Regions from separate parts of the Pseudomonas sp. AP3_22 TE3818 genome, predicted to be linked through region 3. Evidence: predicted binding sites of a transcription regulator. Region 3 holds the regulator's gene; each other region holds the start of a gene.

The links. The regulator sigma-54, encoded in region 3, starts transcription at its own class of promoters, with help from an activator protein. The targets are predictions, from matches to a motif close to ANTGGCATNNANNTTGCTNT.
Region 1: glnK (P-II family nitrogen regulator) is a predicted target of sigma-54. The motif match lies at 5,719-5,738, and genes of this name have one in related genera.
Region 2: AB7M25_RS10915 (DNA translocase FtsK) is a predicted target of sigma-54. The motif match lies at 5,238-5,257, and genes of this name have one in related genera.

Annotation. Positions count from the first base shown of each region.
Region 1 is NZ_JBRJHL010000001.1:285,359-292,822, reverse strand. Features, by position in the region: gene dapF (diaminopimelate epimerase) at 1-204, shown strand, start outside; gene AB7M25_RS01420 (DUF484 family protein) at 218-943, shown strand; gene xerC (tyrosine recombinase XerC) at 946-1,845, shown strand; gene AB7M25_RS01410 (HAD family hydrolase) at 1,842-2,549, shown strand; gene sutA (transcriptional regulator SutA) at 2,736-3,059, opposite strand; gene AB7M25_RS01400 (secondary thiamine-phosphate synthase enzyme YjbQ) at 3,161-3,586, opposite strand; gene AB7M25_RS01395 (ammonium transporter) at 3,801-5,138, opposite strand; gene glnK (P-II family nitrogen regulator) at 5,174-5,512, opposite strand; gene AB7M25_RS01385 (accessory factor UbiK family protein) at 5,932-6,192, shown strand; gene AB7M25_RS01380 (BRO-N domain-containing protein) at 6,582-7,103, shown strand; gene AB7M25_RS01375 (HigA family addiction module antitoxin) at 7,154-7,459, opposite strand.
Region 2 is NZ_JBRJHL010000001.1:2,406,006-2,413,469, reverse strand. Features, by position in the region: gene serS (serine--tRNA ligase) at 1-33, opposite strand, end outside; gene crcB (fluoride efflux transporter CrcB) at 50-424, opposite strand; gene AB7M25_RS10925 (replication-associated recombination protein A) at 424-1,746, opposite strand; gene lolA (outer membrane lipoprotein chaperone LolA) at 1,912-2,535, opposite strand; gene AB7M25_RS10915 (DNA translocase FtsK) at 2,602-5,013, opposite strand; partial or broken gene trxB (thioredoxin-disulfide reductase) at 5,308-6,267, shown strand; gene aat (leucyl/phenylalanyl-tRNA--protein transferase) at 6,330-7,010, shown strand; gene AB7M25_RS10900 (arginyltransferase) at 7,068-7,464, shown strand, end outside.
Region 3 is NZ_JBRJHL010000001.1:5,681,428-5,688,891, reverse strand. Features, by position in the region: gene pmbA (metalloprotease PmbA) at 8-1,354, shown strand; gene AB7M25_RS25975 (HPr family phosphocarrier protein) at 1,515-1,787, opposite strand; gene rapZ (RNase adapter RapZ) at 1,803-2,660, opposite strand; gene ptsN (PTS IIA-like nitrogen regulatory protein PtsN) at 2,663-3,127, opposite strand; gene hpf (ribosome hibernation-promoting factor, HPF/YfiA family) at 3,140-3,448, opposite strand; gene AB7M25_RS25955 (RNA polymerase factor sigma-54) at 3,523-5,016, opposite strand; gene lptB (LPS export ABC transporter ATP-binding protein) at 5,262-5,987, opposite strand; gene lptA (lipopolysaccharide transport periplasmic protein LptA) at 5,987-6,535, opposite strand; gene lptC (LPS export ABC transporter periplasmic protein LptC) at 6,522-7,094, opposite strand; gene AB7M25_RS25935 (KdsC family phosphatase) at 7,102-7,464, opposite strand, start outside.

The DNA of each region.
Region 1 (7,464 bases), 5.4 Mb from region 3:
GAGCGTGGAGCCGGGGAAACCCAGGCTTGCGGAACCGGCGCCTGTGCCGCCGCAGTGGCCGCGATCAGCCAGGGGTGGATGGATTCGCCGCTATTGATCGACCTGCCTGGCGGGCGCTTGTCCATCGAATGGGCAGGCCCTGGCCAGCCGGTGATGATGACCGGCCCGGCAGTGCGTGTATATGAAGGACAAGTGCGTCTTTGAGTGAGCAAAATCCATGACAGACAAGCCTCAGGTACCCGCACGACAAGCTGACGAATCACCGTCCGAAAGCCTGGAGGCGGCGGCTGTTGCCGCGTACCTGGAGGCTCATCCGGACTTCTTCGTCGAGCACGAAGAACTGCTCCCGTCCCTGCGTATTCCCCATCGACGCGGCGATACCGTGTCGCTGGTGGAGCGTCAGATGACCATTCTGCGCGACCGCAACATTGAACTGCGTCATCGCCTGTCGCATTTGATGGACGTGGCCCGGGACAATGACCGGCTGTTCGAAAAGACCCGTCGCCTGATCCTCGCGCTGATGGACGCCGCCAGCCTGGAAGACGTGGTGATGTGCGTCGAAGACAGCCTGCGCCAGGAATTCCAGGTGCCCTTCGTCAGCCTCATCCTGCTCGGCGACAACGCCATGCCGGTGGGCCGCTGGGCCACTCACGCCGAAGCGCAAGTGGCCATCGGCGGCTTGCTCTCGGAAGACAAAAGCGTCAGCGGCAGCCTGCGCGAGCATGAACTGGACTTCCTGTTCGGCGAAGAACAGCGCAAGCAGATCGGCTCCACCGCGGTCGTCGCCATCAGCTACCAGGGCATCCACGGCATCCTGGCCATCGCCAGCCGCGATCCGCAGCACTACAAAAGCTCGGTGGGCACCTTGTTCCTGAGCTACATCGCTGAAGTCATGGGTCGCGTGCTGCCACGGGTCAACAATCCCCTGCGCTCGGTACGCTGAACATGGAACGACAACTGGACGCTTACTGCGAACACCTGCGCAGTGAGCGGCAGATGTCGCCGCACACGCTGTCGGCCTACCGCCGCGACCTCGACAAAGTGCTCGGCTGGTGCGTCAAACAGAACATCGGCAGCTGGGCGACGCTGGACATCCAGCGCCTGCGCAGCCTGATTGCCCGCCTGCACGCCCAAGGGCAATCGTCCCGCAGCCTGGCGCGCTTGCTGTCGGCCGTTCGCGGGCTCTATCACTACCTCAATCGCGAAGGCCTGTGCGACCACGATCCGGCCAATGGCCTGACGCCGCCGAAAGGTGAACGCCGACTGCCGAAAACCCTCGACACCGACCGCGCCCTGCAACTGCTGGAAGGCGGTGTGGAGGATGACTTTCTGGCACGTCGGGACCAGGCGATTCTGGAGTTGTTCTACTCTTCCGGGCTGCGGCTGTCGGAGCTGACAGGGCTCAATCTCGATCAACTCGACCTCGCCGACGGCATGGTCCAGGTGCTCGGCAAAGGCAGCAAGACCCGCCTGTTGCCAGTAGGAAAAAAAGCCCGCGAAGCGCTGGAGCAGTGGCTGCCACTGCGGGCCATGGCCAACCCGGCGGACGATGCGGTGTTCGTCAGCCAACAGGGTCGACGTCTCGGCCCCCGAGCGATCCAGGTGCGGGTCAAGGCTGCCGGCGAGCGCGAACTGGGGCAGAACCTGCATCCGCACATGCTGCGGCACTCCTTCGCCAGCCATCTGCTGGAATCCTCCCAGGACCTGCGCGCGGTGCAGGAACTGCTCGGGCACTCGGACATCAAGACCACGCAGATCTACACCCACCTGGACTTCCAGCACCTGGCCACGGTCTACGACAGCGCCCACCCAAGGGCCAAACGCATTAAGGGCGACGATTCATGAGCATTCAGTTGATCACCTTCGACCTCGACGACACCCTGTGGGACACCGCACCCGTCATCGTCAGCGCCGAAGCCATATTGCGTGCATGGCTGACCGAACATGCACCCAACCTGGGGGCGGTGCCGGTGGAACATTTGTGGGCCATACGCGAACGCATCCTGAGCATCGAGCCGAACCTCAAGCACCGCATCAGCGCCTTGCGCCGGCGCGTGTTGTTCCAGGCCCTGGAAGAAGCCGGATATCCCCATGCTGAAGCGTCGGACCTGGCCGATCAGAGCTTCGAAGTGTTTCTGCATGCCCGGCATCAGCTGGAAATATTTCCGGAGGTGCAACCGACCCTGGAGTTGCTGGCCAACCATTACGCCCTCGGCGTGGTCACCAATGGCAACGCCGATGTGCGTCGGCTGGGGCTGGCGGACTACTTCAAGTTTGCGTTGTGCGCCGAAGACATCGGCATCGCCAAACCTGATGCGCGTCTGTTCCATGAAGCCTTGCAACGTGGTGGCGCGACGGCTGATACGGCGGTGCATATTGGCGATCATCCGGGCGATGACATTGCCGGTGCGCAACAAGCGGGGATGCGGGCGATCTGGTTCAACCCGGCGGGCAAGGTCTGGGAAGCGGACCGGCTGCCGGATGCGCAGATTGGCAGTCTGACCGAGTTACCAGCGTTGTTGGCGCGGTGGAACAAGGCTTCGGCCTGACACAAAACCTGTGGGAGCGGGCTTGCTCGCGAATGCGGTGTACCAGTCGACATTGATGTTGGCTGACGCGACGCCTTCGCGAGCAAGCCCGCTCCCACAGTAGATTGTGTTCAACCCGACAGTTTTGTTCCGGGCATGAAAAAGCCCGCAGCGACGGCGGGCTTTCTCAGCAAGCGGGTAGCAGGCTCAGATAGGCCGGCTGCCGTACTTGTTATCCGGCTTCTTGGGAGGATCGGCGACCACATTGGCCTCCACTTCCTGCACCTTGCCACCACGCGCAAGGAACTCTTCCATGGCCTTGGCCAGGGCATCGCGTTCCTTGTTCTTGGCTTCGACACTCGGCAGCTCATCGACCGATACCGCTGCCTTGGCCTTGCCTTTGGCGGTCGGAACCGGCGCATCACCGCCGTCGTCTTCAGCGACGTCTTCCGCCGCTGCTTCCAGACCTTCTTCGGTTTCGTCGTCGTCGCCTACTTCGAGGTCGTCGTTTTCCAGATCATCGTCGCTCATGTTCTACCTCATGACTTGCGAAAAGCAGATTAGTTATAGCCCAGCTTTGCCCTCTGTCGAAGGCTGCCGGAAAAAAATCAACAGCCGCTGCTGACCAGCGGTTATGCCTCTTCACCGTGCACGGTGGCGAGGACTTTACGGGCACCGCCATGATCGCGGTGCTCGCCCAGATAAACGCCTTGCCAGGTTCCCAACGCCAGCCGGCCTGCCGAAATCGGCAAACAGAGCTGACAGCCAAGCACGCTGGCCTTGAAGTGCGCCGGGAGGTCGTCCTGGCCTTCGTCGTTATGCTCATAGCCGTCTGCTCCTTGTGGGATCAGACGATTGAAAAACCGTTCGAAGTCGCGACGTACCGCCGGATCGGCGTTCTCGTTGATGGTCAACGACGCCGAGGTATGCTGCAGCCACAAGTGCAACAGACCGACCCGACACGCCTTGAGTTCAGGCAGGCCGGCGAGTAACTCGTCCGTTACCAAGTGAAAGCCCCGGGGCCTCGCCCGCAAGGTAATCAGAGTCTGTTGCCACATACAGTTCTCCGCACGTTCGGGGCGCATTCTAGCGCGCTCTGGGAAAAAACAAAGGCCCTAATATTCCTTCAATCCTGTAAGCCTTCGACCGCACAAAAACACCCGACGTAAACAACCTAAAACCTGTAGGAAAAAACCTTTCAGCTCACCCTTCAATGACAAATTTCAGACAAAAAAATGCCCGGCAAGCCGGGCAAGTTTTTTATGCGCGTGCTTACAAGTTGTAGCCGCGTTCGTTGTGAAGCGCCAGATCGATGCCGACCGCCTCTTCTTCTTCATTGATGCGCAGACCCATGACCGCATCCAGCACCTTGAGGATGATGTACGTGGCGATCGCGGTGTAGATCACCGTGAAACCTACGCCTTTGCACTGAATCCACACTTGTGCGGCGATGTCGGTCACGGTGCCGAAACCACCCAGGGACGGCGCGGCGAACACACCGGTCAGGATTGCGCCGAGGATACCGCCGATACCGTGTACGCCGAAGGCGTCCAGGGAGTCGTCATAGCCGAGCTTGCGTTTCAGGGTGGTCGCGCAGAAGAAGCACACCACGCCAGCCGCCAGACCGATGACCAGCGCGCCCATCGGGCCAACGGTGCCGGCAGCCGGGGTAATTGCAACCAGGCCGGCAACCACGCCCGAAGCGATGCCCAGTGCGCTAGGTTTGCCATGGGTGACCCACTCGGCAAACATCCAGCCCAGCGCAGCAGCGGCAGTCGCGATTTGCGTCACCAGCATCGCCATGCCGGCGGTACCGTTGGCCGCAGCGGCGGAACCGGCGTTGAAACCGAACCAGCCGACCCACAGCATGGCCGCGCCCATCAGGGTATAACCAAGGTTGTGCGGTGCCATCGGCGTGGTCGGGAAGCCTTTGCGTTTGCCCAGCACCAGGCAGGCAATCAGACCGGCCACACCGGCGTTGATGTGCACCACGGTGCCGCCGGCGAAGTCCAGAACGCCCCAGTCCCACATCAGGCCGCCGTTACCGGACCAGACCATGTGCGCAATCGGCGCGTAAACCAGGGTGAACCAGATGCCCATGAAGACCAGCATCGCGGAGAACTTCATCCGCTCGGCGAAGGCACCGACGATCAGCGCCGGCGTGATGATGGCGAAGGTCATCTGGAAGGTGATGAACACCGCTTCAGGGAACAGCGCCGCAGGACCGGTCAGGCTGGCTGGCGTGACACCGGCAAGGAATGCCTTGCCCATGCCGCCGAAGAACGAGTTGAAGTTGACGACGCCCTGCTCCATGCCGGTGGTGTCGAACGCGATGCTGTAGCCATAGATGACCCACAGGATGCTGATCAGGCCGGTAATGGCGAAGCACTGCATCATCACGGAAAGAATGTTTTTCGACCGGACCATGCCGCCGTAGAACAGCGCGAGGCCGGGAATGGTCATGAACAGCACCAAGGCTGTAGAGGTCAACATCCAGGCGGTGTCGCCGGAGTTGAGGACCGGGGCCGCCACTTCGTCTGCCGCCAAAGCAAGGCTGGGCATTACGATAGACAACAGGGCTCCTAGCCCTGCGAATTTACGCAGAGTCATATTGTTTTCTCCTGGGGCGTTGGGTTTGTGGCGGCTTAGATAGCGTCGGTATCGGTTTCGCCGGTACGGATGCGAATCGCCTGTTCCAGATTGACCACGAAGATCTTGCCGTCACCGATCTTGCCGGTGTTGGCAGCCTTGGTGATGGCCTCGATTACCCGGTCCAGATCCTTGTCGTCGATGGCGACGTCGATCTTCACCTTGGGCAGGAAATCGACCACGTATTCCGCGCCGCGATACAGCTCGGTGTGACCCTTCTGCCGACCAAAGCCTTTGACTTCAGTGACGGTAATGCCCTGCACGCCGATCTCGGACAGCGACTCGCGTACGTCGTCCAGCTTGAACGGCTTGATGATGGCAGTGACTAGCTTCATGAAAACTCTCTCCCGAATTGGTGGACTTGCCCCAGGAAAACAAACCCGTCTCAAGTCTAAGCGCAGTGCCTGGCTTTGTAACGCATCGTCGGCCTTACCTGCCCGTCCGACGCCAGCTAACCGCTCCTTGCGAAGCACTCCCCGTGATTCGCCTGGCGCACTGCATTCGTCACAGCGACTGCATCAGTGCATGGGTCACCAGCATCTAAGCAGAAAGCTTGCCATCTCCACAAAACTGACTGTTTTCAAGCCTTTACCGGCGGATGGCGGACACTTCGCGACAACACCCGGCACGTTACGCACAACAACGGTGCGACGCCGTCCGTCCCGATGCGCGAAAACCGTGCACCCTTTGCCCGCGCAAATGACTATAGACACTGCGTGATACACTGCCCGTCATTGTTTCCAGGACATTGCCCATGCTCGCGCCAAAAGACTTCCTCGACGCCCTGACCGGCACCGCCTCCCGCCTCTTCAGCGGTGACACGCCGCTGCCGAAAGCCGAAATCGAAAGCCAGTTCAAAATGTTGCTGCAGAGCGGCTTCAGCAAACTGGATCTGGTGAGTCGGGAAGAGTTCGATAGCCAGATGGTTGTACTGGCACGCACGCGGGCGCGGCTGGAGGCTCTTGAAACGAAGGTCGCGGAGATGGAAGCGAAGCTCAATCCGCCAACCGAGTAACCCATCAATCCCGCTTTGAAACACAGCCCCCTGTAGGAGCTGCCGAAGGCTGCGATCTTTTGATCCCAAGCCCCGCAAAAATCCCGGCAACGTCCTACAAACATCACACCGCCGTCCGATTGCGTCGCCAGGTATACGGTCTCTAAGCTCATCCCCGCTGAATGTTCAGCACTGGGTTTGGCGACCTGGAAAAACCCCGACGCACTACGACCACATTCGAAATAGGGAGTTTCTCCCCATCTTGAGTTATGGCAGCTGTGCGTGGGAGACCTTAAGGTCTGCCGGTTTTTCGGGCGTCACCGGTTCGCCAACCCGCGCATGGCTGCCACCCTTTTCGTTTGGCGACGATCAGAGGCAGTTTCTCTTCACTCGACCCCGAGAACTGCACGATGGAAGAAAACTACCTAACCCCCCATATCTTCACCCGCCACAAACTCCACCTCCACGCCCTCCTCCTGCAAAACCAACCCTGGTTCAGCGCCCGCGACCTAGGCCGACTACTACGCATCCACCTCAACGACCGCCAACTCCGAAAACTCGATCCCGACCAATACCAAACCACCAAAACCCTCATCTACGGCCGCATCGAAAACACCCTGCTGATCAGCGAATCCGGTGTCTACGCCATGCTCGTCTACCACTACTGCCCCGAATACCGAGCCTTGCGTGAATGGCTCACCCACGAAGTCGTCCCCGCCCTGCGAGACGCCCAACACCCCACCACAACCGAACGCCCACAACTGAGCCTGCTCAACTGGCCGGAAATTTCGTTGAGCTTGCTGCACTGGAATAACCAGCCGTGGATTCGGTTGCAGGATGTTCCGCAGATGCTGCCTGATCAGGAGGCTTCAAGGCCTGCTTTCAGTGCGCCTTGGTGGAAAAGAGCCGCGAAGATTCTTCACGCACTTTGAATAAAAACCCCACGCTTTTGGCGTGGGGTTCAGAAAATCCAAGACAACAATCAGGCACAGTGCGCGAGCCGCTCAACCTGATCCCGAATCGCAGCCCCTCGCTCAATCTCGGCTTTACGCAAATCGTAAGTCGATTGCAGGTTCAGCCAAAATTCCGGGGTAGTGTCCAGACAGATAGATAACCTTATAGCCATATCAGCACTGACACCCCGACGCTGGAGCACGATGTCGTTCACCGTAGGTGTCGACACATTCAACGCTCTTGCCAGAGCGGCAGCCGTAAGGCTCAGAGGCTCCAGGTATTCCTCTTTGAGGATCTCGCCAGGGTGAACCGGGCGCATACCATTCTTAGTCATTACTC
Region 2 (7,464 bases), 3.3 Mb from region 3:
AAGGTTGCTACGTAACAGTTTGGAATCGAGCATGTCGGTTTCTCGTTTATCAAAGTTTGGTCAAGGACAGGCCGGCCCAGGTGGCAAGCAGCCCGCCGAATACGCTGAGTGCCGCATAGCCCAGGGCCAGCGGCACTTGCCCGCTTTCCAGCAGGCGCACCGTATCCAGTGAAAAGGATGAAAAAGTCGTCAGCCCCCCGAGGAAGCCGACCATCAACCCGGCGCGCACCTCGATGGGCACCTCCGGGCGTATCAAAAACAGACCGTATAGAACGCCGATCAGCAAACAGCCCACGATATTAACGGCCAGCGTCGCGGTATAGAAGTGCCGCGGCCAATTCGCGTTGATCCAGTTACCCGTGGCAAAGCGCAACAGCGTGCCGGCCATCCCGCCGACGGAAACCGCAACGATCAAGGGAAGCACTATTTTCTCCGCTGCCGGGGGCTTAAACGGTCGAGTTTTGCCAGGTGGTTGAGTTTTTCGCCGATCTTCAACTCCAGGCCACGGGGCACGGGCTGATAGAACGGAATCGGGTCGAGTTCTTCGGGGAAATAGTCCTCCCCGGCAGCGTAGGCATCCGGTTCGTCGTGGGCATAGCGGTACTCATCGCCATAGCCCAACTGCTTCATCAGCTTGGTCGGCGCGTTGCGCAGGTGCAGCGGCACCTCCAGCGAGCCGTGTTCGGCGGCGGCGCGCAGCGCGGTCTTGAAGCCCATGTACACCGCGTTGCTTTTCGGCGCGCAGGCCAGATAGGTGATGGCCTGGGCCACCGCCAGCTCGCCTTCCGGACTGCCGAGACGCTCCTGCACTTCCCACGCCGCCAGGCACAGGCTCAGGGCGCGCGGGTCGGCGTTGCCGATGTCTTCACTGGCCATGCGCACCACGCGCCGGGCCAGGTACAGCGGGTCGCAACCGCCGTCGATCATGCGCGCGAACCAGTACAGCGCGCCGTCGGGGTTGGAGCCGCGCACCGATTTGTGCAGCGCGGATATCTGGTCGTAGAAGGCTTCGCCACCCTTGTCGAAGCGTCGACGGGTGTCGCCGAGCAGGCTTTGCAGAAGCTCGGTACCGATCTCGCTGTTGTCTTCGGCCAGGTCAGAGGCGTTCTCCAGCAGGTTGAGCAGGCGTCGACCATCGCCGTCCGCGGCCGACAGCAGCATCTGGAAGCCTTCATCGCTGAGGGTCAGCTTGCGCTTGCCCAGGCCCCGCTCTTCGGTCAGCGCGCGCTGCACCAGTTTGCGCAGGGCCGCTTCGTCGAGGCTCTTGAGCACGTAGACGCGGGCGCGGGACAGCAAGGCGTTGTTGAGTTCGAACGAAGGGTTTTCCGTGGTCGCGCCGATGAAAATCAGCGTGCCGTCCTCGACATAAGGCAGGAACGCGTCCTGTTGGGACTTGTTGAAACGATGCACTTCGTCGACGAACAGAATGGTGCGGCGGCCGTACTGCGCGGCCTGCTGCTTGGCGATTTCCACCGCCTGACGGATCTCTTTGACCCCGGCCAGCACCGCCGAGACCGTTTCGAAGTGTGCGTCCGAGACTTCCGCGAGCAATCGCGCCAGGGTGGTTTTGCCCACACCCGGTGGGCCCCAGAAAATCATCGAATGCAGGGCACCCTGCTCCAGCGCTTCGCGCAAGGGCTTGCCGCGAGCGAGCACGTGTTCCTGACCGACGTACTCGTCCAGGTTGGCCGCACGCAGGCGGGCGGCCAGGGGCTGGGCGATGGGGGTGCTGCGAAACAGATCCATGGCTACTTGTGAAACCTCACTGGGCCTTGATGCCACACCGTCCTGAGATTGGACAAAAATCCCTGTGGGAGCGGGCTTGCTCGCGAAGAGGCCGTGTCAGTCGACATTTTGATTGAATGACACACCGCTTTCGCGAGCAAGCCCGCTCCCACAGGTTCGGTGTTTTTACTCTTGGATTACATCGGCACCCTTGGGGATGTCGAACTTGAATTTGGACGCCGGGATCGGCTCGTTGGCCTTCACCCCGGTGAACAGGATATTGGTGCGCTGGCCGACACTGTCGATCAACTGCATGTCGTTGACCAGACCATTGCGGAACGACAGGCGCAGGCTGTCGAACAGGGTGTCCTTGGTTTTCGGCTTCAGGGTGAAGTCGATCACGCCGCCGGCTTCCTTGGCGCTGATGTCGAAGCTCTGGCTGATCTTGGACACGTCACCGGACAGCAGCAAGGCCGGGGTCTGGGTCAGGCGCTGGTCGAGGTTCTTGATGGTGGCCTGTTCCAGGTCCGGGTCCCACAGGGTGACCTTCTTGCCATCGGACACCATGGTCTGTTCGGCCGGTGCATCGGTGTGCCAGTAGAACAGGCCCGGACGCTGCAGGGACATCTCGCCGGCAGTTTCCTGCAACTGGGTGCCGGTGCCATCAAGGGTCAGTTGCGAGAAACGCGCGGTCAGGGTCTGGGATTTTTCCAGCAGTTGGGTCAGGCGTGCCACATCCTTGTCATCGGCGTTAGCCTGGAGCGTGGTCAAAGCCAGTACCGGCAGCAACAGCATGCGGATCAGACGCATGGGAGTCCTCATAACATTCGTGGGAGTGCGAGTGGCGCCAAAGGGCGCCACCCTTTCATATTCGGGTCAGTCGCGCACCGGGCCCGGGGCCAGGACTTCACGCGAACCGTTGGTGTTCATGGACGTCACGACCCCGGCCATTTCCATGGCTTCGATCATGCGCGCGGCGCGGTTGTAGCCGATCTTGAGCTTGCGCTGAACCGCGGAAATGGAGGCGCGACGGCTTTCCAGCACGAACTGGACCGCTTCGTCGTACAGCGCGTCGGCCTCGGGATCGTCACCGTCGCCGCCCCCGCTGCTGCCTTCGAAGCCGCTGCCCGCCTCTTCGACGCCATTGAGGATGTCGTCGTTGTATTCCGGCGCGCCCCGCAGCTTCCAGGCCTCCACCACGCGGTGAACCTCATCGTCGGACACGAAGGCACCGTGAACACGAATCGGCAGACTGGTGCCAGGCGGCATGTACAGCATGTCACCGTGGCCCAGCAGTTGTTCGGCGCCACCCTGGTCGATGATGGTCCGCGAGTCGATCTTGCTCGATACCTGGAACGCCATGCGGGTCGGGATGTTGGCCTTGATCAGACCGGTGATCACGTCCACCGACGGACGCTGGGTCGCGAGGATCAAGTGGATACCGGCCGCACGCGCCTTCTGGGCGATACGGGCGATCAGCTCTTCAACCTTCTTGCCGACGATCATCATCATGTCGGCGAATTCGTCGACCACCACCACGATGGTCGGCAGCTTTTGCAGGAGCGGCGCTTCGTCGTGGATGCTTTCGCGCTTGTACAGCGGATCGCTCAACGGCTCGCCGGCGTCCTGGGCTTCCTTGACCTTGGCGTTGAAGCCCGACAGGTTCCGCACGCCCATCTTGGCCATCAGCTTGTAGCGTCGCTCCATCTCGGCAACGCTCCAGCGCAGGGCGTTGGCGGCGTCCTTCATGTCGGTGACCACCGGGCACAGCAGGTGCGGAATGCCCTCGTAGATCGACAGTTCCAGCATTTTCGGGTCGATCATGATCAGCTTGGCGTCTTCCGGGCCGGACTTGAACAGGATCGACAGGATCATCGCGTTCACGCCCACCGACTTACCGGAACCGGTGGTACCGGCCACCAGCAGGTGCGGCATCTTCGCCAGGTCGGTGATGACCGGCTTGCCGCCGATGTCGTGGCCCAGGGCCAGGGTGACCGGGGATTTGAAGTTGTCGTACTCGGGGGTCGACAACACCTCGGAGAAACGCACGATCTGCCGGTCTTCGTTGGGAATCTCGATACCGACCGTGGTCTTGCCCGGAATCACTTCCACCACGCGCACGCTGGTCACGGCCAGGGAACGGGCCAGGTCTTTGGCCAGGTTGGCAATGCGGCTGACCTTGACGCCGGCGGCGGGCTGGATTTCGTAACGGGTAATCACCGGACCCGGGTGGATCGAGTCCACGGTCACTTCGACGCCGAACTCCTTGAGCTTGATTTCCAGCAGGTGGCCGACCGCCGCCAGGGATTCGGGCGAGTAATTGAGCTGTTTCTTTTCCGCGGGATCAAGAATCGAGATCGGCGGCAAGGTGCCTTCAACGGCGCTGTCGACGAACAGGGGCGCCTGTTTCTCTTTTTCCACGCGTTTGCTCGGCGCGGCCGGTTTTGGCGGCGCGGGTGCAATCACCGGTGGCACCTGCTTCTCACGCTCGGACATGTGCTTGCTCAGGGCCTGCTCACGCTCGATCAACCGTTCCTTGACCTTGGCCTGCTCGCGCTTGTCGGTGACGGTCGGCGCAACCACTTCATCCATACGGTCATCGACTTCACGCAACTGGGCGACCAGCTGTTTGCGTTCGGTACGGGCCGCCCACCAGCGATTGGCCGCGCCCTGGAACAGTTCGAACAGGTCGAGGGTGATCTTGCCGGTGATGTCCATCACCTTGAACCACGACAGGTCGGTAAACACCGTCAGGCCGAACAGGAACAACGCGATGAACAGCAGCGTACTGCCCTGGATATTCAGGGCGTTCCTCGCCAGTTCGCCGAGGCTTTCGCCCAGTGCACCGCCCGCACCGGCCGGCAGACCGGTCGCGGCATGGAAATGGATATGGGCCAGCGCGGCACCCGACAGCACCAGGAACACCAGGCCGATCAGGCGCCAGGAGAACAGCCAGCCGCTCCACTGCCACGGTTCGTGACGCTGGCGGAAGATCTGGTACGCCTTGACCGCCAGCAGCAACGGGAAGATGTAGGCAAAGTAACCCAGCACCATGAACAGGATATCGGCGCTGTAGGAGCCCGCGGGCCCGCCGAAATTCTGCACGTCGTCGATCTTGCTGTTATGGCTCCAGCCCGGATCATCCTTGCCATAGGTCAGCAAGGCCATCATCAGGAACAGGCACAGGGCACCGATGGCGATCAGCGCACCTTCCTTGAGTCGGTAGTGCAAGTGCTGGCGCCAGAGCGGAACGACGGCTGGTTTAGGTGCTGCGGTGGATTTCTTCAAAACGCTTCTTTTCCTGCGCCAATGGCGCGTCCATCTGTTGAATGTCTAAAAAACTGCCCAATCCAGGCAGGTAAAAAAGTTAACACAGGTAACCGGGACTACTTTTAACACTGCGTCCCGGTTTTTATAAACACGGTGCGCACTGAATATATGTAACACGCAGGGCATTGTACGGGTTTGTACGCACGACGCCATGCTTGAGACCCTTGGGTGTAGCATAGTCAACAGCACATGACATGCTATTCAATTTGAGCATGCATTGTCTTTTGTGACAAAGGCTTATGAGGTGTTTTTATGAGCGAAGCGAAGCATTCCCGCCTGATTGTCCTGGGCTCCGGTCCTGCCGGTTACAGCGCAGCCGTTTATGCCGCCCGCGCCAACCTCAAACCCGTTGTCATTACCGGCATACAGGCAGGTGGCCAGCTCACCACCACCGTCGAAGTCGATAACTGGCCAGGCGATGTCGAAGGCCTGACCGGACCCGTGCTGATGGAGCGCATGCAAAAACACGCCGAGCGCTTTGCCACCGAGATCGTTTACGACCACATCCATACCGCCAAGTTGCAACAACGGCCGTTCGAACTGATCGGCGATGGCGGCACCTACACCTGCGACGCCCTGATCATTGCCACCGGCGCCTCCGCGCAATACCTGGGCCTGCCGTCGGAGGAAGCCTTTGCCGGCAAAGGGGTGTCGGCGTGCGCGACCTGTGACGGGTTCTTCTATCGCAACCAGGTGGTCGCGGTGGTCGGCGGCGGCAACACGGCGGTCGAAGAAGCGTTATACCTGTCGAACATCGCCAGGGAGGTGCACCTGATCCATCGACGCGACAAACTGCGCTCGGAGAAAATCCTCCAGGACAAACTCTTCGAAAAAGCCGCCCACGGCAATATCCGCCTGCATTGGAACCAGAATCTGGACGAAGTGCTCGGCAATGCCAGTGGCGTGACCGGTGCCCGCCTGCGGGACAGCCAAACGGGTGAAACCACAGAGCTGCCGCTGGCCGGGGTGTTTATCGCCATCGGCCACAAACCCAACACCGACCTGTTCATCGGGCAACTGGAAATGCGCGACGGGTATCTGCTGGTCAAGGGCGGCAGCGAAGGCGATGCCACCGCCACGGCGATTGCAGGTGTGTTTGCCGCCGGCGACGTGGCCGATCATGTTTATCGCTAGGCCGTTACGTCTGCGGGGGCCGGTTGCATGGCGGCGCTGGACGCCGAAAAATACCTCGACGACATTCCTGCCGTTTGAAGGCAAACTTTATGGCGGGCCAACGCCCGCCACTGACCTCCCCTTCTGCAAGCCCGGATGCCATGCTGACTTGGTTACAACGCAACACCTTGCACTTCCCACCGCTGGAAAAGGCCATGCGCGACCCCAACGGGCTGCTGGCTGCCGGTGGCGACCTGTCCGCCGATCGGCTGATCTCGGCTTATCGCCACGGCTGCTTCCCATGGTTTTCCGAAGGCCAGCCGATTCTCTGGTGGTCTCCGGACCCGCGCACGGTTCTGTTTCCCGACGAATTGCACGTTTCGCGCAGCCTGAACAAGCTGCTGCGCCAGCGACGCTATCAAGTGACCTTCGATCAGGACTTCGCCGCCGTCATTCGTGCCTGTGCGGCTCCCCGGGATTACGCCGACGGCACCTGGATCACCGAAGCGATGCAAGAGGCCTATATCGAGTTGCACAGGCGTGGTCACGCGCACTCGGTGGAAGTGTGGGATGGGGACGAACTGGTCGGCGGCCTGTATGGCCTGGCGATGGGCCGGTTGTTTTTTGGCGAGTCCATGTTCAGCCGCGCTGACAACGCCTCGAAATTCGGCTTTGCCACCCTGGTCCGGCATCTGAAAGACTCGGGTTTTGTACTGATCGATTGCCAGATGCCCACCGATCACCTGCACAGTCTCGGAGCCCGGGCCATCCCCCGCCGTGAGTTTGCCAGCTATCTGGCCCAGCATCTGGACCAGCCCAATCGCGCGAGCTGGGTTTGCTGAGCGACTTTTGCGCAGGTGGCTTACACTTATTCAAAAGCATTATCCCGAGGGTTGATCATGACCGAGTTGGCGCGTTTGAAGTTCTATGCCACTCAGCCGCACTCTTGCAGTTATCTGCCCGATGAGCAGGCCACAACCCTGTTCCTCGACCCTAGCCAGCCCATGGATGTGAATGTCTATGCAGACCTGTCAGAGATGGGGTTTCGTCGCAGTGGCGATCATCTCTACCGGCCGCATTGCCAGAATTGCAATGCCTGCGTTCCGGCGCGCATTCCCGTGGGGCCGTTCACGCCCAACCGGCAACAGAAACGCATTTTCAAGCGCAACACGGACTTGCAGGTGCGTCCGGCCAAGCCCTGCTTCAACGAAGAGTACTTCGCGCTTTACCAGCGCTACATCGAACAGCGTCACGCCGATGGCGACATGTACCCGCCCAGTCGCGACCAGTTTTCGA
Region 3 (7,464 bases):
GAACAGCATGAGTGCAGTTGAAAGCGTCGGCCCACAAGCATTGCCGGCACTGCAGGAACAGGTCGAGCAGATCATCGCTGAAGCCAGGCGCCAGGGGGCCAGCGCCTGTGAAGTGGCCGTCTCCCTGGAGCAGGGCCTTTCGACGTCGGTGCGCCAGCGTGAAGTCGAAACGGTCGAATTCAACCGCGATCAGGGTTTTGGCATCACCCTGTACGTAGGCCAGCGCAAGGGCTCGGCCAGCACGTCGGCCAGCGGTCCGGAAGCGATTCGCGAAACGGTGGCCGCTGCTCTGGCTATCGCCAAGCACACCTCGGAAGACGAAGCCTCGGGCCTGGCGGATGCCGCGTTGATGGCGCGGGATCTTCAGGATTTCGACCTGTTTCACCAGTGGGACATCACGCCGGAGCAAGCCATCGAGCAGGCCCTGGCCTGCGAAGCCGCGGCGTTTGCCGCCGACAGCCGGATCAAGAACGCCGACGGTACCACCCTCAGCACCCATCAGGGCTGCCGCGTTTATGGCAACAGTCACGGGTTTATTGGTGGTTATGCGTCGACTCGCCACAGCCTCAGCTGCGTGATGATTGCCGAAGCGGACGGCCAGATGCAGCGTGATTACTGGTACGACGTGAACCGTCAGGGTAACTTGCTGGCCGATCCGGTAAGCATCGGCCAGCGTGCCGCGCAACGGGCGGCGAGCCGTCTGGGCGCGCGTCCGGTGCCGACCTGCGAGGTGCCGGTGCTGTTTTCCGCAGAGTTGGCGGGTGGCCTGTTCGGCAGCTTCCTGTCGGCGATTTCCGGCGGCAGCCTGTATCGCAAATCGTCGTTCCTTGAAGGCACGCTGGGGCAGAAGCTGTTTCCAGAGTGGCTGACCATCGACGAGCGCCCACACTTGATGCGTGCCATGGGCAGCGCGGCGTTCGATGGAGATGGTCTGGCAACCTATGCCAAACCGTTCGTCGAAAAAGGCGAGTTGGTGTCGTACATCCTCGGCACCTACTCCGGCCGCAAGCTCGGCATGCCGAGCACCGCCAATGCCGGCGGCGTGCACAACCTGTTCGTCACCCATGGCGATGAAGACCAGGCGGCCTTGCTGCGGCGCATGGGGCGCGGGCTGTTGGTGACTGAGCTGATGGGGCAGGGCCTGAACATGGTGACCGGTGACTATTCCCGCGGCGCGGCGGGTTACTGGGTCGAGAACGGCGAAATCCAGTTCGCGGTCCAGGAAGTGACCATCGCCGGCAACATGCGCGACATGTTCAAACAGATCGTGGCCGTGGGTAATGATCTTGAGTTGCGTAGCAACATTCGTACAGGTTCGGTGTTGATCGAGCGGATGACGGTGGCGGGCAGCTAAGCCAGGGCCACGGCACAAAAAAAGGCGCGCCACCCATCGGGTGGCGCGCCTTTTTATTGGCCGTCTGGTGCATTGCATTGACGGAATTTGGGGCCGCTTCGCGCCCCGGCGGGAGCAAGCTCCCTCGCCACAAAATCAACAGGAAAGGAGGGTGTAGTTGTTACTCGCCTTCGTCGAAGAAATTGTTGATCAACGCCACCAGCGCATCCAGGGCTTCCTGTTCCTGCTCGCCTTCTGTGCTCAAGTGGATCGTGGTGCCTTTGCCGGCGGCCAGCATCATCATCGCCATGATGCTTTTGCCATCGACCATGGACTCTGGTGTGCGACCGGCCCGGATCTGGCACGGGAACTGACCCGCGACCCCAACGAATTTTGCAGAAGCGCGGGCGTGCAGGCCCAGTTTATTGATGATTTCGATTTCCAGAGCAGGCATCGCGATGTGAATCCTTTAGCTGAGGTCGCGGTGGCGAACCTGGACGTTCTTCAGGGTTTTTTGCAGCACCTGCCCCAGACGCTCGGTCAGGTAGACGGAGCGGTGATGTCCGCCAGTGCAGCCAATGGCAATGGTGACGTAGGCGCGGTTGCTGGCGGCAAAACGAGGCAGCCACTTTAGCAGGTATGTGGAAATGTCCTGGAACATCTCTTCGACATCCGGCTGTGCCGCCAGGTATTCGGCAACCGGTTGATCGAGCCCGGACTGCTCGCGCAGTTCCGGTTTCCAGTAAGGGTTGGGCAGGCAGCGCACATCGAACACCAGGTCGGCGTCCACCGGCATGCCGCGCTTGAACCCGAAGGATTCCACCAGGAACGCAGTACCGGGTTCCGGCTGGTTCAACAGGCGCAGCTTGATGGTGTCGCGCAGTTGATAGAGGTTCAGGCTGGTGGTGTTGATCTTGAGATCGGCGAGGTCGGCGATCGGCCCGAGCAGGACGCTTTCGACGTTGATGGCTTCGGCCAGCGAGCGGTTGGCGTTGCTCAGGGGGTGACGCCGGCGGGTTTCCGAGAAGCGCTTGAGCAGGGTTTCTTCGTCGGCATCCAGGTACAGGACATCGCACTGGATGTGGCGGCTGCGGACTTCTTCGAGCAGCTCGGGGAAGCGTGACAGGTGGCTGGGCAGGTTGCGGGCATCAATGGAAACGGCCACCAGCGGCTGCATCAGCTCGGTATGAATTAACGCTCGTTCGGCCAGTTCCGGCAGCAGGCCGGCAGGCAGATTGTCGATGCAGTAGTAGCCGTTGTCCTCAAGAACATTGAGGGCGGTACTTTTACCCGAGCCGGAACGGCCACTGACGATGATCAAGCGCATGATTACTGACCGTTTTGCTCGTCCAGGACAACCTGATACAGGGCTTCGTTGCTTGCGGCATGGCGCAGTTTTTCGCGAACGTCCTTGCGGTCGAGCATGCTGGCGATCTGTCGCAGCAGCTCAAGGTGCGCATCGGTAGCGGCTTCCGGAACCAGCAGAACGAACAGCAGGTCAACCGGCGCGCCGTCGATGGCGTCGAAATCGATTGGGGCGTCCAGGTGCATCAAGGCACTGATGGGCGATACACAACCCTTGAGACGGCAGTGTGGAATAGCGATGCCGTTGCCAAAACCGGTGGAGCCGAGTTTTTCACGGGCAATCAGCGCCTCGAAGACATCTTGCATCTCCAGAGCCGGCACTTCGCGGGCGATCAGATTGGCAATTTGTTCGAGGGCTTTCTTTTTACTGCCGCCCGGCACGTTCACGAGGGAACGGCCGGGGGTCAGGATACTTTCAAGTCGGATCATGGGTTGGGAGTGTTAACGACCGGTTGCGCCCTGAAGGAGGCTCTGGGTCTTTTCCTTATGCTTTTTGAGTTGTTTATCCAGCTTGTCGGTGAGTGCATCGATCGCAGCGTACATATCGGTATGTTCCGCATTGGCGACCACTTCATTCCCGGGAATATGCAGCGTGGCTTCGATTTTCTGCTTCAGCTTTTCGACGGTCATCGTGACCTGCACGTTAGTGATCTTGTCGAAATGTCGCTCCAATCGTTCGAGTTTTTCGCCGATGTAGGTGCGAAGAGGTTCGGTCACTTCCAGTTGGTGTCCACTGATGTTGACTTGCATACAGCTTCTCCTTCGTTGCCAGTGCATAAAGCGGTAGATCAGATGATCTACCACTGGAACGCTGTGGCGTGGCTCTACATCAACCGCTTGCGTTCGCTCGAAGGCGCGATCCCGAGGGATTCGCGGTACTTGGCGACGGTGCGGCGAGCCACCTGAATGCCTTGTGCCTCCAGTAAACCAGCGATCTTGCTGTCACTCAACGGCTTTTTCTGATTTTCCGCGGCAACCAGTTTTTTGATGATCGCCCGGATCGCCGTGGACGAGCATTCGCCGCCTTCGGAGGTGCTTACGTGACTGGAGAAAAAGTATTTCAGTTCATAAATGCCCCGGGGGGTGTGCATGAACTTCTGGGTGGTCACCCGTGAAATCGTCGACTCATGCATGCCGACCGCTTCGGCGATGTCATGCAGGACCAGCGGCTTCATGGCCTCGTCGCCATATTCGAGGAACCCGCGCTGATGCTCCACGATCTGGGTGGCAACCTTCATCAGGGTTTCATTGCGGCTCTGCAGGCTCTTGATGAACCAGCGGGCCTCCTGCAACTGATTGCGCATGAACGTGTTGTCGGCGCTGGTATCGGCGCGGCGCACAAAACCGGCGTACTGGGCGTTGACCCGCAGCCGTGGCACCGACTCCTGATTCAGCTCCACCAGCCAGCGCTCGTTGTCCTTGCGTACGATAACGTCAGGAACGACGTACTCGGCTTCGGTGGACTCGATCTGCGAGCCCGGGCGCGGGTTGAGGCTCTGGACCAGTTCTATGACCTGGCGCAGCTCATCTTCCTTGAGCTTCATGCGGCGCATCAACTGGCTGTAGTCGCGGCTGCCGAGCAGGTCGATGTAATCGGTGACAAGGCGCTTGGCTTCGGCCAGCCAAGGGGTCTTGGCGGGCAACTGACGCAATTGCAGCAGCAGGCATTCGCCCAGGTTGCGTGCGCCGATGCCGGCCGGCTCGAATTGCTGGATGCGGTGCAGGACGGCTTCGATTTCGTCCAGTTCGATGTCCAGTTCCGGATCGAAGGCTTCGAGGATTTCCTCGAGGGTTTCGTCCAGATAGCCCTGATTGTTGATGCAGTCGATCAGGGTCACGGCGATCAGGCGATCGGTGTCGGACATCGGAGCCAGGTTCAGCTGCCACAGCAAGTGGCTTTGCAGGCTTTCACCGGCCGAGGTGCGGGTGGTGAAGTCCCACTCGTCATCGTCATTGCTGGGCAGGCTGCTGGCGCTGGTCTGGTAAACGTCTTCCCACGCGGTGTCGACGGGGAGTTCGTTGGGGATGCGCTCGTTCCAGTCACCCTCTTCGAGGTTATCAACCGTCGGGGCGCTTTCCTGGTAGGAGGGTTCCTGGATATCGGTGTTGGGCTTTTGTTCGGCGTTGTCGGCCAAGGGGTCGGAATTGTCGAAGTCGTCGCCTTCTTCCTGGCGTTCGAGCATCGGATTGGACTCCAGGGCCTCCTGGATTTCCTGTTGCAGGTCCAGGGTCGACAATTGGAGCAGGCGGATGGCCTGTTGCAGCTGAGGTGTCATCGTCAGCTGCTGGCCCATTCTCAAGACTAGCGATGGTTTCATGGCAGGGGCTTAACACCTTATTCGCCGGCGCACATGCGCCATCCACTACAGGGCGCCGGGGCGCCAAACATAAGCAAATTATATGCCTGAAACTGAAGGATTTGCCTAGAGCGCTGTAACAATAAAAAACTATAAATTTGTGTTGCGCTGCTGCCCTTGTTGGGAACTGAACACGCGGGGTCGCAGGAGGCGCCGATGAATCGCGAGACCGGTGCCCGGGCAGTTGCCTGGGCACACCTCAGCGTTTACAGGCGGAACTCATGGCCCAGGTACACTTCCTTCACCAGATTGTTGGCCAGGATGGTCTCTGCATCACCTTCGGCGATCAGTTGACCGTCATTGACGATATAGGCGGTTTCACAGATGTCCAGGGTTTCACGAACGTTGTGGTCCGTGATCAGCACGCCAATGCCTTTGGCCTTGAGGTGGTAAATGATCTGTTTGATGTCGCCGACTGAAATCGGGTCCACGCCGGCAAACGGTTCATCGAGGAGGATGAACTTCGGGTTGGTGGCCAGGGCGCGGGCGATTTCCACGCGGCGGCGCTCACCACCGGACAGGCTCATGCCGAGGTTGTCGCGGATGTGGCTGATGTGGAATTCCTGCAGCAGGCTTTCCAGCTCCTTGCGACGACCGGCCTTGTCGAGCTCCTTGCGGGTCTCGAGGATGGCCATGATGTTGTCGGCCACCGACAGTTTGCGGAAGATCGATGCTTCTTGCGGCAAATAGCCGATACCGGCTTTTGCACGGCCGTGCATCGGCTGGTGGCTGACGTCCAGGTCATCGATCAGGACGCGGCCCTGGTCGGCTTGCACCAGGCCGACGATCATGTAGAAGCAGGTGGTCTTGCCGGCGCCGTTCGGGCCAAGCAGGCCGACGATCTGACCGCTGTCGATGGACAGGCTGACATCACGCACGACCTGGCGGCTCTTGTAGCTCTTGGCCAGATGCTGAGCTTTCAGAGTTGCCATTACTGGGCCTTTTTCTCGTCGGTTTTCTTCTTCGGCTGGATCACCATGTCGATGCGCGGACGCGCCTCGGTGACCTTGCTGCCGGTGGCGCGCCCGGCGCTGGCCAGCTTCTTCTCGGTGTCGTAGACGATTTTCTCGCCCTGGGTGACGTTGTTGTCCTTGTCGACAACCTTGGCCTTGTCGATCAACACGACGCGATTTTGCGTGGCGTGATACTGGATAGTCACGCCCCAGCCCTGAACAGGCTTGGTATCGCCAGCCGTCTGCAATTGCTCGAAGTACGCCAGGTTGCCCACCGAGGTCACTACGTCAATGTCGCCAGTCGGGGTGCGGGTGATGGTAACGGTGTTGCCTGTCACCTTCATCGAGCCTTGGGTGATGATCACGTCACCCTTGTAGGTAGCAATACCTTGTTTGTCGTCCAGTTGGGCATCGTCGGCCTGAATGCGGATAGGCTGCTGTTGGTCTTCCGGCAGAGCCCAGGCGCTCACGCTTCCCAGTGCTGCGCCCAGACTGAGCAAAATCGGGAGGGTTTTAACGAGCCTCATACTGTCCTCTTACGTTCGATAGCAGGTGTATCCTGCTTTCTTTCAAATACGCTTTCATTCCCTTGCCAGTCGATACACCGCCAGCGCCGTCGATTCTAACGTCTTGCTCGGTCTGCGCATATTGCTGCTGCGGGAACACGGTCATGCGGGTGCTGGTGATCAGGGTCTTGCGGTTTTTCTCGTCGAAGCGCGTGATGCGCACGTCATCGATCAGCTCGACCTGCGTGCCATCAGGGTTGACCTCGCCGCGCAGGCTCTGGACGTGCCACGGGAACTCGGTGCCGCGGAACACGTTCAGGTCGGGGTTGGTCAACAGTGTCACCTCGGTCGCCTTCAGGTGCTCGACCTTGTCGGACACCAGATCATATTGCAGCTTGCCGTCCGGCAGGTACTGCACGCTGTGGGCGTTGATGGCGTAATAGTCGATCGCGCTTTCATCGACCGGCGTTACCGGCTTGTCGAGGAAGCGTTCCGGGCTGATGTTCCAGTAGCCAACCGCGGCGAATATCGCCGCGATGCAACTGTACAGCAGGGTGTTGCGAAACTTTTTGCTCAGCATGTCGGGCTCACAGGTACGCCGCATTGGCCGCATCGAGGCGGTCCTGGGCGCGCAGGATCAATTCGCAGAACTCGCGAGCGGCACCTTCGCCGCCACGGGCGAGGGTGATGCCGTGAGCATGTTCGCGCACGAAGCTGGCGGCATTGGCCACCGCCATGCCCAGGCCTACGCGGCGAATCACCGGCAGGTCCGGCAGGTCGTCGCCGAGGTAGGCCACCTGCTCATAGCTCAAATTCAGTTGGGCCAGCAGCTCGTCGAGTACCACCAGTTTGTCCTCGCGGCCCTGATACAGGTGCGGGATGCCGAGGTTTTTGGCCCGCCGCTCGACCACCGGGGTCTTGCGGCCACTGATGATCGCAGTCTGCACGCC